2 regions of the Kitasatospora sp. NPDC036993 genome follow, and region 2 is predicted to be linked to the other one. Evidence: predicted binding sites of a transcription regulator. Region 2 holds the regulator's gene; the other holds the start of a gene.
What was found. Region 2 encodes HrcA, which represses chaperone genes, less so after heat shock. Its sites were predicted from a motif close to TTNGCACTCNGNNNNNCNGAGTGCNAA; they were not measured.

Region 1: the regulator HrcA is predicted to act here: its motif matches at 3,589-3,615, upstream of groES (co-chaperone GroES).

Annotation. Positions count from the first base shown of each region.
Region 1 is NZ_JBVJRP010000004.1:449,519-456,313, reverse strand. Features, by position in the region: gene ACZ7C5_RS11255 (WhiB family transcriptional regulator) at 1-122, shown strand, start outside; gene ACZ7C5_RS11250 (LysR family transcriptional regulator) at 222-1,220, opposite strand; gene groL (chaperonin GroEL) at 1,382-3,007, opposite strand; gene groES (co-chaperone GroES) at 3,143-3,448, opposite strand; gene ACZ7C5_RS11235 (hypothetical protein) at 3,698-4,033, shown strand; gene ACZ7C5_RS11230 (THUMP-like domain-containing protein) at 4,062-5,228, shown strand; gene ACZ7C5_RS11225 (polysaccharide deacetylase family protein) at 5,230-6,141, opposite strand; gene ACZ7C5_RS11220 (hypothetical protein) at 6,220-6,480, opposite strand; gene tsaD (tRNA (adenosine(37)-N6)-threonylcarbamoyltransferase complex transferase subunit TsaD) at 6,480-6,795, opposite strand, start outside.
Region 2 is NZ_JBVJRP010000009.1:280,498-287,292, forward strand. Features, by position in the region: gene ACZ7C5_RS21170 (S41 family peptidase) at 1-51, opposite strand, end outside; gene ACZ7C5_RS21175 (16S rRNA (uracil(1498)-N(3))-methyltransferase) at 192-941, opposite strand; gene dnaJ (molecular chaperone DnaJ) at 1,075-2,214, opposite strand; gene hrcA (heat-inducible transcriptional repressor HrcA) at 2,290-3,324, opposite strand; gene htpX (zinc metalloprotease HtpX) at 3,612-4,532, shown strand; gene pspAB (PspA-associated protein PspAB) at 4,557-5,141, shown strand; gene ACZ7C5_RS21200 (DUF3097 domain-containing protein) at 5,173-6,000, shown strand; gene ACZ7C5_RS21205 (Uma2 family endonuclease) at 6,007-6,564, opposite strand; gene hemW (radical SAM family heme chaperone HemW) at 6,606-6,795, opposite strand, start outside.

The DNA.
Region 1 (6,795 bases), on a different contig from region 2:
TCCGGGAGCCGTACGGCGTCTGGGGCGGGATGACCGAGGACGAGCGCGAGGAGATGCTGGGGCGCTCGCGGCACCGCCTGGTCGAGGTCCCGCTGGCCCCGCCCGCGGTGGCCCAGCACTAGCCCTGTCTTCCGATGCGCCGTGAGGAAACGTTTTTTCGCGGCGCTTCAGCCTGCTCGCTCACGGCGAGTTCCGGACCACCGCGCCCCGGTCACCCACCGTCAGCGGTCGGCGGCCGCCCCCGCCAGCCGCTCCAGCATCAGCGCCACGGCCGGCACCTCGGCCAGGTCCGGCAGGGTCAGCGCGACCACCTGGCGCACCGCGGACGCTCCGGAGGCCGTCCGCACCGGCACCGTCGACACGCCGTCAGGGCGCACCGAGCGGAGCGCCAGCCCGGGCAGCACCGCCACCCCCAGCCCCGCCGCCACCAGGCCGACCACCGCCGGGTAGTCGTCCGTCGCGAAGTCGATCCGGGGCTCGAAGCCCGCCCCGGCGCACAGCTCCACCAGATGCCCCCGGCACTGCGGGCAGCCGGCGATCCACTGCTCCTGCGCCAGCTCGGCCAGCTCCACCGCCCCGCCCCGCCCCGCCAGCGGGTGGCCGGCGGGCAGCAGGCCCACCAGCGGGTCGTCCAGCAGCGGGGTGACCACCAGGTCGGACCAGTCGGTCCCGGCGGTCAGCTGCTGCGCCTCCAGGTTGGCCTCGGCCCTGGCCTCGCGCGGCGTGCCGTGGCCGGGCGCGGGGAGCGCGGCGCCGCCGTCGGCCCTGGGGTAGCGGAAGGCCAGCGCGATCTCGCACTCGCCGCCGCGCAGCATCGCCAGCGACTCCGGCGGCTCCGCCTCGACCAGCGACACGCACACCCCCGGATGGCCGTCCCGCAGCCGGGCGACCGCGGGCGGCACCAGGGTGGAGCTGGCGGTCGGGAAGGAGACCAGCCGCACCCGTCCGGCCCGCAGCCCGGCGATCGCGGCCACCTCCTCCTCGGCGGCGGAGAGCCCGGCCAGGATCCCGGTGGCATGCTTGAGCAGGACCCGGCCCGCCTCGCTGAGCTGCATCCCGCGGCCCGAACGGACCACCAGCGGGGTGTCCACCGACTTCTCCAGGGCCTTCATCTGCTGGCTGATGGCGGGCTGGGTACACCCCAGCTCACGGGCGGCGGCGGAGAAGGAGCCGGTGCGGGCGACGGCACGCAGGACGCGCAGATGGCGGGCCTCGATCATGCCTCAGTTATAAGGCAATCTTTGCATTCTGCAAAATTCTACTGATAGCTGACCGCCGGCACACCGCCCGGGCCGGAGGACCGGGCCGGGCCGGCAACGGCCGGAGGCCCGGCCCGCCTCCCGAGGGGAGCGGACCGGGCCTCCGGTCAGGCGGTGGGGCCTCAGTGCGAGTGGCCGTGCGAGTGGCCGTGGCCGCTGTCGGCCTCCTCTTCCTTCTTCTCCACCACGAGGGTCTCGGTGGTGAGGAGCAGGGAGGCGATCGAGGCGGCGTTCTCCAGGGCGGAACGGGTGACCTTGACCGGGTCGATGACGCCGGCCTTCACCAGGTCGCCGTACTCGCCGGTGGCGGCGTTGTAGCCCTGGCCGATCTCCAGCTCGGAGACCTTGGAGGTGATGACGTAGCCCTCCAGACCGGCGTTCTGGGCGATCCAGCGCAGCGGCTCGTGCAGCGCCTTGCGGACCACGGCGACACCGGTGGCCTCGTCACCCGACAGGCCCAGGCCGTCCTCCAGCACCTTGGCGGCGTGGACCAGGGAGGCGCCGCCACCGGCGACGATGCCCTCCTCGACCGCGGCGCGGGTCGCCGAGATGGCGTCCTCCAGGCGGTGCTTGCGCTCCTTCAGCTCCACCTCGGTGGCGGCGCCGACCTTGATGACGCAGACGCCGCCGGCCAGCTTGGCCAGGCGCTCCTGCAGCTTCTCGCGGTCCCAGTCGGAGTCGGTGGCGGCGATCTCACCCTTGATCTGGGCGACGCGGCCGGCCACGGCCTCGGCGTCACCGGCACCGTCGACGACGGTGGTCTCGTCCTTGGTGATGGTCACGCGGCGGGCGGTGCCCAGCACGTCCAGGCCGACCTGGTCGAGCTTGAGGCCGACCTCCTCGGAGATGACCGTGCCGCCGGTCAGGGTGGCCAGGTCGCCGAGGATCGCCTTGCGGCGGTCGCCGAAGCCCGGGGCCTTGACGGCGACGGCGTTGAAGGTGCCACGGATCTTGTTCACGACCAGGGTCGACAGCGCCTCGCCGTCGACGTCCTCGGCGATGATCAGCAGCGGCTTGGAGGCACCGCCCTGGAGGATCTTCTCCAGCAGCGGCAGCAGCTCCTGGATGGAGGAGATCTTGCCCTGGTTGATCAGGATGTACGGGTCCTCCAGGACCGCCTCCTGCCGCTCCGCGTCGGTGACGAAGTACGGCGACAGGTAGCCCTTGTCGAACTGCATGCCCTCGGTGAAGTCCAGCTCCACGCCGAAGGTGTTCGACTCCTCGACGGTGATGACACCGTCCTTGCCGACCTTGTCGATCGCCTCGGCGATCAGCTCGCCGACCTGGGTGTCCTGCGCGGAGAGGGAGGCGACGGCGGCGACGTCGTCCTTGCCCTCGATCTCGCGGGCGACGGACAGCAGGTGCTCGGAGACGGCGGCGACGGCCTTGTCGATGCCCTTCTTCAGGGCGGCCGGGCCGGCACCGGCGGCGACGTTGCGCAGACCCTCGTTGACCAGGGCCTGGGCCAGCACGGTGGCGGTGGTGGTGCCGTCACCCGCGACGTCGTTGGTCTTGGTGGCGACCTCCTTGACGAGCTGCGCGCCAAGGTTCTCGTACGGGTCGTCCAGCTCGACCTCGCGGGCGATGGTGACACCGTCGTTGGTGATGGTCGGGGCGCCGAACTTCTTGTCGATGACGACGTTGCGGCCCTTGGGGCCGATGGTCACCTTGACGGTGTCGGCCAGCTTGTTGACACCGCGCTCCAGCGAGCGGCGGGCGTCCTCGTCGAACTGCAGGATCTTCGCCATGTTCCCTATTCCCTCGGGGCTGCGGCCGGCCCACCGGCCGCCGAACTACGTGAACCAACAACCACGCCCCGGGCCCCTGTCACTTGGGACACGGATCCGGGGCGGGTCGGAACGACTTACTTCTCGATGCTGCGTTTACTTCTCGATGATGGCGAGAACGTCGCGAGCCGAGAGGACGAGGTACTCCTCGCCCTGGTACTTCACCTCGGTGCCGCCGTACTTCGAGTACAGGACGATGTCACCGACGGCGACGTCGAGCGGCAGACGCTGGCCGTCCTCGAAGCGGCCCGGTCCGACGGCCAGGACGACGCCCTCCTGGGGCTTCTCCTTGGCGGTGTCCGGGATAACCAGGCCGGAGGCCGTGGTGGTCTCGGCGTCGAGCGGCTGGACCACGATGCGGTCCTCGAGCGGCTTGATGGCAACCTTGCTGCTGGTGGTCACGTCCGAGCTCCCCTTCGGAGATTACGGGGTTTTCTAACGGGTAGGGCGATCCTGCGGGCCTGCCGTCGCGGGGGTCAGACACACGTCGTCGCATTAGCACTCTCCCGGTGGGGAGTGCCAAGGACGACCATAGGGCCGGGTTAGCACTCAGTCAACCAGAGTGCCAACGGCGCGCCCTGAGATCCCTGGTTCCGGGATGAGTAGTCGTACTCATGTGCGGCCGGTCCCGGCCCGGACAGACTCCCTGCCATGACTCCGATCCCGGCCCGCATCGGCCCGTCCCGGCTCAAGGACGCGGCCCTCGCCGTACTGTCGCTGCCCCTCCTGGGAGCCGCACTGCCGTTCGTCGCCTTCTTCGTCGTCGCCTCCCTCGGCAACGGCCCCGGCCACGGGGACGACGGGGACGGACTCGGGTGGGCCTTCCTCGGCATCGGGATGCTGGCCGCCCCGGTCGTCGCCCTGGCGGCGGGCCTGGTGGTCGCCTTCCGCAGCCGGCGGTCCGGCTACCGGCTCCTGCCGTTCGCGGCCGCGCTCTCCCCGTTCGCGCTGCCCGTGGTCCTCTCCTCGGGCGTCCTGTGGCGGTGAACCGGCCGCTGCCCGCGAGAATGGCCCCGTGGACACCGAGAACCTCCAGCCCCTGCTGACGCCCGAGGGCCAGGCCCTGCTCGCCGAGCTGCGCGAGTTCACCCCCGAGGAGGAGCTGGCGCTGGCGACCCGGTTGCGCCGGGAGCACCCGGCGGAGCTGGTGTCCGCGGCGTTCGGGCAGGCGCGGCTGCGGCAGCGGGCCCGGGCGAAGTTCGGGGCGGACGCCGACCTGATGTACTTCACGCCCAACGGGGTCGAGCAGTCCACCAGGCGCAGCGTGGCCGAGTGGCGGGCGCAGCGGTTCGCCGGGCTGGGCGTACGGCGGCTGGCGGACCTGTGCTGCGGCATCGGCGGGGACGTGCTGGCGCTGGCCCGGGCGGGCATCGAGGTGCTGGCCGTCGACAAGGACCCGGCGGCCTGCGCGGCCACCGCGGCCAACGCCGCCGCGCTGGGGCTGGCCGAGCTGGTGGAGGTGCGCTGCGCGGACGTCGCCGAGGTGGACGTCACCGGCTACGACGCGGTGTTCACCGACCCGGCCAGGCGCACCTCGCGCGGCCGGGTGTTCGACCCGGAAGCGTACGCCCCGCCGCTCTCCTGGGCGATCGAGGCCGCCCGGCGGACCCCGGTCGGCGCCCTGAAGGTCGCCCCCGGCATCCCGCACGAGGCCGTGCCGCGGGACGCCGAGGCCGAGTGGGTCTCCGACCACGGCGACGTCAAGGAGGCGGTGCTCTGGTTCGGCACCCGGGCCGCGCACCCGCACCGCGCCACCCTGCTGCCGCAGGGCGCCGGCCTGACCGGGGGCGACCTGCCCGACCCGCCGGCCGGCCCGGTCGGGCGCTACCTGTACGAGCCGGACGGCGCGGTGATCCGGGCCCACCTGGTGGCCGAGGTGGCCGGGCAGGTCGGCGGCCGGCTGATCGACCCGAAGATCGCCTACCTGACCTCGGACGAGCTGGTCGCCACCCCGTACGCGCACGCCTTCGAGCTGACCGACGTGCTCCCGTTCGGCATCAAGAAGCTGAAGGCGCTGCTGCGCGAGCGGGCGGTCGGCACGGTGGTGATCAAGAAGCGCGGGATGGCGATCACCCCGGAGGAGCTGCGCCGCCAGCTCAAGCCCTCCGGGCCGAACACCGTCACGGTGATCCTCAGCCGGACCGACCACGGCCCGCTGATGATGCTGGGGCAGCCGGTCTGAGCTACGACGCGGGCGCCTGGATGTAGTCCTCCAGCCGGGCCACCGAGAAGCCCTGCTCCTGGATCCGGGCCAGCAGGTCGCCGAACATCTGGGTCATCGTGGCGCCCTTGAGCTCCTTGGGGCCGCGGAAGTGCGCCAGGATGATGTCGCCGGACTTCAGCTTCTTGTCCCCCGACTGGTACTGCATGTCGTGGATCTGCATCGACTCGCGCCACAGCACCATCGCGCGCGGGCCGCACTGCTGGACCGAGGTGTTGAGCGTCGGGGTGCTGGCGCCGTCGCCGAAGGGCGGCCGGAACAGCAGCGGGGCGGTGCCGTACTGCTGGGTGAGCGCGGACTGCGCGTCGCAGATCTCGGACTTCTGCTTCTCCGCCGGGATCTTGCTCATCACCGGGTGGTCCACGGTGTGGTTCTGGACGTGGTTGCCCAGCGCCTGGAGCGGCTTGAAGTAGCCGTAGTCGTTCTTGACGATGTCCCGGGTCAGGAACATCGAGATCGGCACCTTGAGGTCGGTCAGCATCTCGACGAACTTCGGGTCCTTCTCGGCACCGTCGTCGATGGTGATGAAGACGACCTTGTCGTTCGTCTTCACCTCGCTGAACACCGGTACCGGGCCGGTCCGTTCGAGCTTGACGGGCTTGTCGGCGGGCGGCGCGGGAGCGGGGGCGAGCGGGGTGAGGTTCCACTTGGCCCAGGCCGCCGCGCCGGCGCCGGCCGGGGCGGGGGTGGTCGGGGCGGCGCCGGCCGGCGCGGCCCCGGTGGGCGGGGGCGTGCCCGGCCCGGTCGTGGCAGCCGTGGTGGCCGGGGCGGCGCTGCCACCGCCTCCGCCGTCGCCGCAGGCGGTGGCGAAGGCCAGCAGGGCCAGCGCCCCCACCGCGTACGTCCTGGTCCTGCTCCGCCCGTCCCTGATCACCGCAGCGCGCTCCCGGTTCCCGTCCAGCTCTCTCGGCTATGCACGGTAACGGCTGCCGCCGCGGTTCCCGATCCGGGGTTACTCGACGTGTTCGCTGCTGAAGGACCAGCGGTGCACCGGTCGGCCGAGCAGCTCGGCCGGCGGGTCGGCGACGGGCCGGGGCTCGCCGCTCCACCAGCTGATCAGCAGCACCCGCTCCCCCGCGGCCGTGAGCAGTTCGAGGCGTTCGAGACCGGCCGCTCCGCGCAGCGCGGGCAGCGCCGACTCCCTTGCCCAGGCGGCGAGTTCGGCCCCACGGCCGGCCGCGGCCCGGGCCTCCCACATCGCGGCGACGGTCATCAGGCGCCGCCGCCGAGGGCCTGGTAGGCCTGGCCGTGGACGTCGCCGTGCTCCAGGTGCGCGGCCGGGACGTGGACGTCGGTCACCGGCAGCGAGGAGTCCGCCGACAGGTCGAGCGAGGACGGCGCGCGGTCGCGCCACACCATCTCTGCGCCCAGCGCCGCGACCATCGCGCCGTTGTCGGTGCACAGGCCGGGCCGGGGCACCCGCAGCCGGATGCCGGCCCGGTCGCAGCGCTGCTGGGCCATCTCGCGCAGCCGCGAGTTGGCCGCCACGCCGCCGCCGATCATCAGGTGGTCGACGCCGCTGTCCCGG
Region 2 (6,795 bases):
CAGGTAGGCGCCCGCCGAGGTGGTCGGAGAGGTGTTGAGGGAGTCCGTCACCCGGCCAGCCTAGGCAGGTGCGGGTACGCCCCGGGCCGGTTTTCCGAGACTCCGGACCGCACCCGCGGGCACCGTTGCGGCGGCCGCGGCCGGGGTGCTACGAGCGGCGGGACCGGGGTGCCGCGACCGGCACGAGGGGGCTACGACCAGCGGCCGGTGCGCCCGAGCAGCAGCGCGCCGGCGGCCACCCCCGCGGTGGAGGTCCGCAGCACCGAGGGGCCCAGCCGGTACGGCTTGGCGCCGGCCTCGGCGAAGGCGGCCAGCTCCTCCGGGGAGACCCCGCCCTCGGGGCCGACCACCAGGACGATGTCCCCGGTCTCCGGCAGCGCGGCGTGCGCCAGCGGCTCGGCGCCCTCCTCGTGCAGCACGGCGGCGAACGCGGCCCGCGCCAGGAGCGGCGCCAGCTGCCTGGTGGTCATCGGCTCGCGCACCTCGGGGAAGCGCAGCCGGCGGGACTGCTTGCCGGCCTCCCTGGCGGTGGAGCGCCACTTGGCGAGCGCCTTGGCGCCGCGCTCGCCCTTCCACTGGGTGATGCAGCGCGAGGCGGCCCACGGGACCACCACGTCCACGCCGACCTCGGTCATGGTCTCCACGGCCAGCTCGCCGCGGTCGCCCTTGGGCAGGGCCTGGACGACGACGATCCGCGGCGCGGGCTCCGGCTCGCGGCGCACGGCGGCGACCGCCACGTCGATCGCGTCCTTGCCGAGCACCTCGGCGACCGTGCCCTCCACGCCGAGCCCCAGCCCGTCGGCCAGGGTCACCGCCTCGCCCGGCTCCAGCCGCTTCACCGCGGCCGCGTGCCGCCCCTCCGCGCCGTCCAGGCGCACCACGGCCCCGGGCACGGCGGCGGCGATCCGCTCGGTCTCGACGACGAAGACGGGCGCGGTCATGACGGGGACCTTCCAGGAGGGGGCTGCGGCCGGAGGGGCCTGCGGCGGAGAGGGGGAGGGGGTTGCGGCGGAGGGGGCGGACACGGAAGGGGTGCCGGGGGCAGGCCCCCCGGCACCCCTCCGCGGACGACGGCTACCGGCCGTTGAAGGCGTCCTTCAGCCGGGAGAAGAGGCCCTGCTGGCCCGGCGCGAACTGGCCGGACGGCCGCTCCTCGCCGCGCAGCACCGCGAGGCGGCGCAGCAGGTCCTCCTGCTCGGCGTCGAGCTTGCTGGGCGTCTTCACCTCGACGTGCACTATCAGGTCGCCCCGGCCGCCGCCGCGCAGGTGGGTGATGCCCCTGCCGTGCAGCGGGATCGACTGGCCGGACTGGGTGCCGGGCCTGATGTCGACCTCCTCCAGTCCGTCCAGGGTCTGCAGCGGCACCTGGGTGCCGAGCGAGGCCGCCGTCATCGGGATGGTGACGGTGCAGTGCAGGTCGTCCCCGCGCCGCTGGAAGATGTTGTGGCTGGTCTCGGCGATCTCGACGTACAGGTCGCCGGCCGGGCCGCCGCCGGGGCCGACCTCGCCCTCGCCGGCCAGCTGGATCCTGGTGCCGTTGTCGACACCGGCCGGGATCTTGACGGTCAGGGTGCGGCGGGCGCGCACCCGGCCGTCGCCGGCGCACTCCGGGCAGGGGGTCGGCACGACGGTGCCGAAGCCCTGGCACTGCGGGCAGGGGCGGGAGGTCATGACCTGGCCCAGGAAGGACCGGGTGACCTGGGAGACCTCGCCCTTGCCCCGGCACATGTCACAGGTCTGCGCCGAGGTGCCGGGGGCCGCGCCCTCGCCACTGCAGGTGGTGCAGGTGACGGCGGTGTCGACCTGGAGTTCCTTGGTGGTGCCGAAGGCGGCCTCCTCCAGGGTGATCTCCAGCCGGATCATGGCGTCCTGGCCCCGGCGGGTGCGCGAGCGCGGGCCGCGCTGGCCCGCCGCGGCGCCGAAGAAGGCGTCCATGATGTCGGAGAAGCCGAATCCCGCCGCGCCGGCGCCGAAGCCGCCCGCGCCACCGCCGCCCGGGGACAGCGGGTCCCCGCCGAGGTCGTAGACCTGACGCTTCTGCGGGTCGGAGAGCACCTCGTAGGCGGCGTTGATCTCCTTGAACCGCTCCTGCGTCTTCGGGTCCGGGTTGACGTCCGGGTGCAGTTCGCGTGCCAGGCGCCGGAACGCCTTCTTGATCTCGTCCTGCCCCGCATCCCGTCGGACGCCGAGTACCGCGTAGTAGTCCGTGGCCACCAAATGCTCCGCTTGTTCCGCCTGTAGTAGTGCTGCGACTGGTCGCCATCGCCGGATTTCCGGCGATGGCCTCTGCTAGGACTCGGCCAGGATCTGGCCCACGTACCGCGCCACCGCTCGCACCGCCCCCATTGTGCCCGGATAGTCCATCCGGGTCGGACCGATCACACCCAGTTTGGCCACGCTCTCGTCGCCCGAACCGTAGCCGACCGAAACCACCGAGGTGGAATTCAGCCCCTCGTAGGCGTTCTCCCGCCCGATCCGGACCGTCATCGCGGCGTCCCCGGTCTCACCCAGGAGGCGGAGCAGGATGACCTGCTCCTCCAGTGCCTCCAGCACCGGCTGGATGGTGAGCGGGAAGTCGTGCCCGAAGCGGGTCAGGTTGGCCGTGCCGGCCAGCATGATCCGCTCCTCGTTATGTTCGGCGAGCGTCTCGAACAGGGTCGCCAGGACGGTGCTGACGGTCGGCCGGTCGGCCTGGTCGAACAGCGCCGGCAGTTCCTCCAGCATCCCGGGGACCTCCGGGAGCCGCCGGCCGGCGGCTCTCGCGTTGATCCGGGTCCGCAGGTCCGACAGCACCGTCTCGCCGACCGAGCCGGGGCAGTCGACCATCCGCTGCTCGACCCGGCCGGTGTTGGTGATCAGCACCAGCATCACCTTGGCCGGGGCCAGCGCCACCAGCTCGATGTGCCGGACGGTGGAGCGGGTCAGCGAGGGGTACTGCACCACCGCGACCTGCCGGGTGAGCTGCGCGAGCAGCCGCACCGTGCGGGCGACCACGTCGTCCAGGTCGACGGCGCCGTCCAGGAAGTGCCGGATGGCCCGGCGCTCGGGGGCGCTCATGGGTTTGATCTCGGCGAGCTTGTCGACGAAGAGGCGGTACCCCTTGTCGGTGGGGATGCGGCCGGCGCTGGTGTGCGGCTGGTGGATGTAACCCTCCTCCTCCAGCGCCGCCATGTCGTTGCGGACGGTCGCCGGCGAGACCCCGAGGTTGTGCCGTTCCACCAGGGCCTTGGAGCCGACCGGCTCCTCGGTGCCCACGTAGTCCTGCACGATCGCGCGGAGCACGGCGAGCTTGCGTTCGTCCAGCTGGCGGACCTCACCGGCCATGGGGCGCGCACCTCCGTCTTCGCACGTTGTCCGTCTGTGTCCCTTGCCGCCGCGGGCCGCTTCCCGAGACCCCGGCCTGGCACTCTGAACACGCGAGTGCCAGAACCGTACCTGCCAGTGTAAGGCCCGGGCCCTACGGCAGGAACGGTCCGGCCGGGGTGATCCTCCCCGCAGTTCCAGCCACGGCCCGCGGGGCCCCCGCGGTTCGATCCTCCCGGCGCCGGGGTGGTGCCCGGAGGCCGTCCGGGTGGCAGCATCGAAAGCGACGGCGAACGGAGGAGCAAGCGATGTCGAGCTCGGGCCAGCACACCCGATTCGCGCCCGACCGCGGCCTGACCGGCCGCATGGTCGCGACGATGTTCGTGATCGGGCTGCTGTACGTCGGTTTCACCGGCCTGCTGATCGCGCTGCTGCGCGGCGCGTGGCCACTGATCGTCCTGATCTCCGGCGGGCTGTTCGTGGCCCAGTTCTGGTTCAGCGACAAGATCACCGAACGGGCGATGGGAGCCCGCCAGGTGTCCCCCGAACAGTTCCCCCAGCTGCACGGCACGGTCGACCGGCTGTGCGCGCTGGCCGACATGCCCAAACCCCGGGTCGCGGTCGCCGACAACGACATGCCGAACGCCTTCGCCACCGGCCGCAACCCGCAGAACGCCGTGGTCTGCGTGACCACCGGGCTGCTGCGCCGGCTGGAGCCGGAGGAACTGGAGGGCGTCCTCGCCCACGAGCTGTCGCACGTCGCCCACCGGGACGTCGCGGTGATGACGATCGCGGGCTTCCTCGGCGTGCTCGCCGGGGCGATGACCCGGATCGCCGTGTACGGCGGGTTCATGGGCGGCGGGCGCAACAACAACGACCAGAACGCGGCCGTCGTGGCGCTGGTCATCCCGCTGGTGTCGATGGTCGTCTACGCCGTCAGCTTCCTGCTCACCAGGCTGCTGTCCCGCTACCGCGAGCTGGCCGCCGACCGGGCCGCCGCCCAGCTCACCGGCCGGCCCAGCGCGCTGGCCTCGGCGCTCACCAAGGTCACCGGGCAGATCGCGGCCATCCCCAGCAAGGACCTGCGCCAGGCCCAGCCGTACAACGCCTTCTACTTCGCCCCCGCGCTGAGCGCCCGGGAGACCGCCTCGCAGTTGCTGTCCACCCATCCGAGCCTGGAGAAGCGGCTGGAGCAGCTGGCGCGGATCTCCGAGCAGCTCGGCCGCTGAAGCCCCGAACCCGAGAGGACCGCCGTGGGAATCCTGGACACCCTGTTCGGCCGCACCAAGCCCGTCAAACCCGACCTCGACCAGCTGTTCGGCGTGCCGTCCGCCGCGCTCACCCTGGAGGCCGGGGCCGGCTTCACCCCCACCGGGCTCGGCTCGGTCTGCTTCGCGGCCGTCGAGGGCGCGGCCTTCGTCCAGGTCGAGCAGCAGGTCAGGGCGCTGCTGGACGCCGACACCGAGCGCGGCGGCGTCCCCGTGGAGGCCTCCAAGGACGGCTACGGCTACTCCTGGCTGCTCGCCCGGCACCGGCCCGAGGAGCTGCCGGAGCTGGTGAACGACCTGCACGCGGTCAACAGCGAGCTGGAGGCGAACGGCTTCGGGCCGCAGCTGCTCTGCTCGCTGGTGGCCTTCAGGAATCCGGAGGGACAGTCACTGGCCCTGGTCTACCTCTACAAGCGGGGGACGTTCTACCCCTTCGCCCCGATGCCCGGCGGCGGGGAGCGGCGCAACAGCCCGCTGGAGTTGCAGGTCAACGCGATGCTGGGGAACGACCTGCGGCTGGAGAAGGACCTGAGCCGCTGGTTCCCGGTCTGGGGCGCGCCGGGCCTCTGACGCGCCGTCCGCCCTCCCTATGATCACCCGTATGCGCAGCCGCCAGTACGGACCCGACCTGACCCCGCCGTGGAAGAACCAGGCCCCCGCCCCCGAGGTGCCCGCCGAGCGGGACCTGGTGGTGGAGGAGGCGGCCACCGGCTTCTGCGGGGCGGTGGTGCGCTGCGAGAAGACCGCCGAGGGGTTCACCGTCACCCTGGAGGACCGGTTCGGCAAGCACCGGGTGTTCCCGCTGGTGCCGCGCGGCTTCCTGCTGGAGGGCAGGGCCGTCACCCTGGTCCGCCCCACCGGCCCCGCGGCCCCCCGCACGCCGTCCCGCACCGCCTCCGGCTCGGTCGCCGTCCCCGGCGCCCGCGCCCGGGTCGCCCGCGAGTCGCGGATCTACGTCGAGGGCCGGCACGACGCCGAGCTGGTCGAGCGGGTCTGGGGCGACGACCTGCGGATCGAGGGCGTGGTCGTCGAGTACCTGCGGGGCATCGACGACCTGCCCGCGATCGTCGCCGACTTCGCCCCCGGCCCCGGCCGCCGCCTCGGTGTCCTGGTCGACCACCTGCTCCCCGGCACCAAGGAGCACCGCATCGCCGCCCGGGTCACCGGCGACTCGGTGCTGGTCGTCGGCCACCCCTACATCGACATCTGGCAGGCCGTGAAGCCCGCGAGCGTCGGCATCCCCGCCTGGCCCGCCGTCCCGCGGGGGGAGGACTGGAAGGAGGGCACCTGCCGCCGCCTCGGCTGGCCGGCGGACACCCCGGCGGCGTGGAAGCACATCCTGTCGAAGGTCGACAGCTACAAGGACCTGGAGCCCGAACTGCTGGGCCGGGTCGAGGAGCTGATCGACTTCACGGCCCTGCCGGAATGAGGCCGGTCAGACGTACTTCTGAAAGTCCGTGGTGTCCAGATCGACATCAAGCAGGTCGACGGGGACGGGCTCGCCGAACTTGCTGGTCCGCTCGGACATGTACCTCGGGAGGCCGGAGCCGGGATCCTGACCCAACTCGGTCAGCAGCACGCACACCCCCTTGATCGGGTCGACGATCAGGTACGCGGGGACAGTGCCCTCGGCATAGAGCTCCCGCTTGGTCCGGTAATCGCGGTCGACACTGGTCTTCGAGACCACCTCGACCACCAGGGAGACGGCAGGCGACGGCAGCAGTCGCCCATGCTCCTCGACCGCCCCGCGTTCGAAGACGACGAGGCCGGGCTGAGGTTCGCTGGCCTGGCCGGGGATCCCCAGATCCTGCGTGGTGAGGGGGCGCCACCGACCGTACGGAAGCTGGTGCTGAATCGCCAGGACGATGAGGTTGTGGACCATGTCAGGGCCCGCCATCATCACGATTTCCCCCCTGATGAGTTCGGCCTTGACGCCTTCCGGCACTTCCAGGTTCTCGAAGATCCCGGTCATCCGATCATCGATGGCGGTCATCGCACGCTCCCTCCGACGGCTGACACCCACGTCAACGAAAGTCAGTCCACCAGGTCACGCACAATCGCGTCCGCGAGGAGCCTGCCCCGGAGGGTGAGGACGGCGCGGCCCCGCTCGTACGGGCCCGGGTCGAGGAGGCCGTCGGCGAGGTGCCGGGCGGCGGCCTCCCGGCCGGTGCCGGTGAGCAGGTCCAGGGCGACGCCCTCCACCAGGCGCAGCTCCAGGAGGATG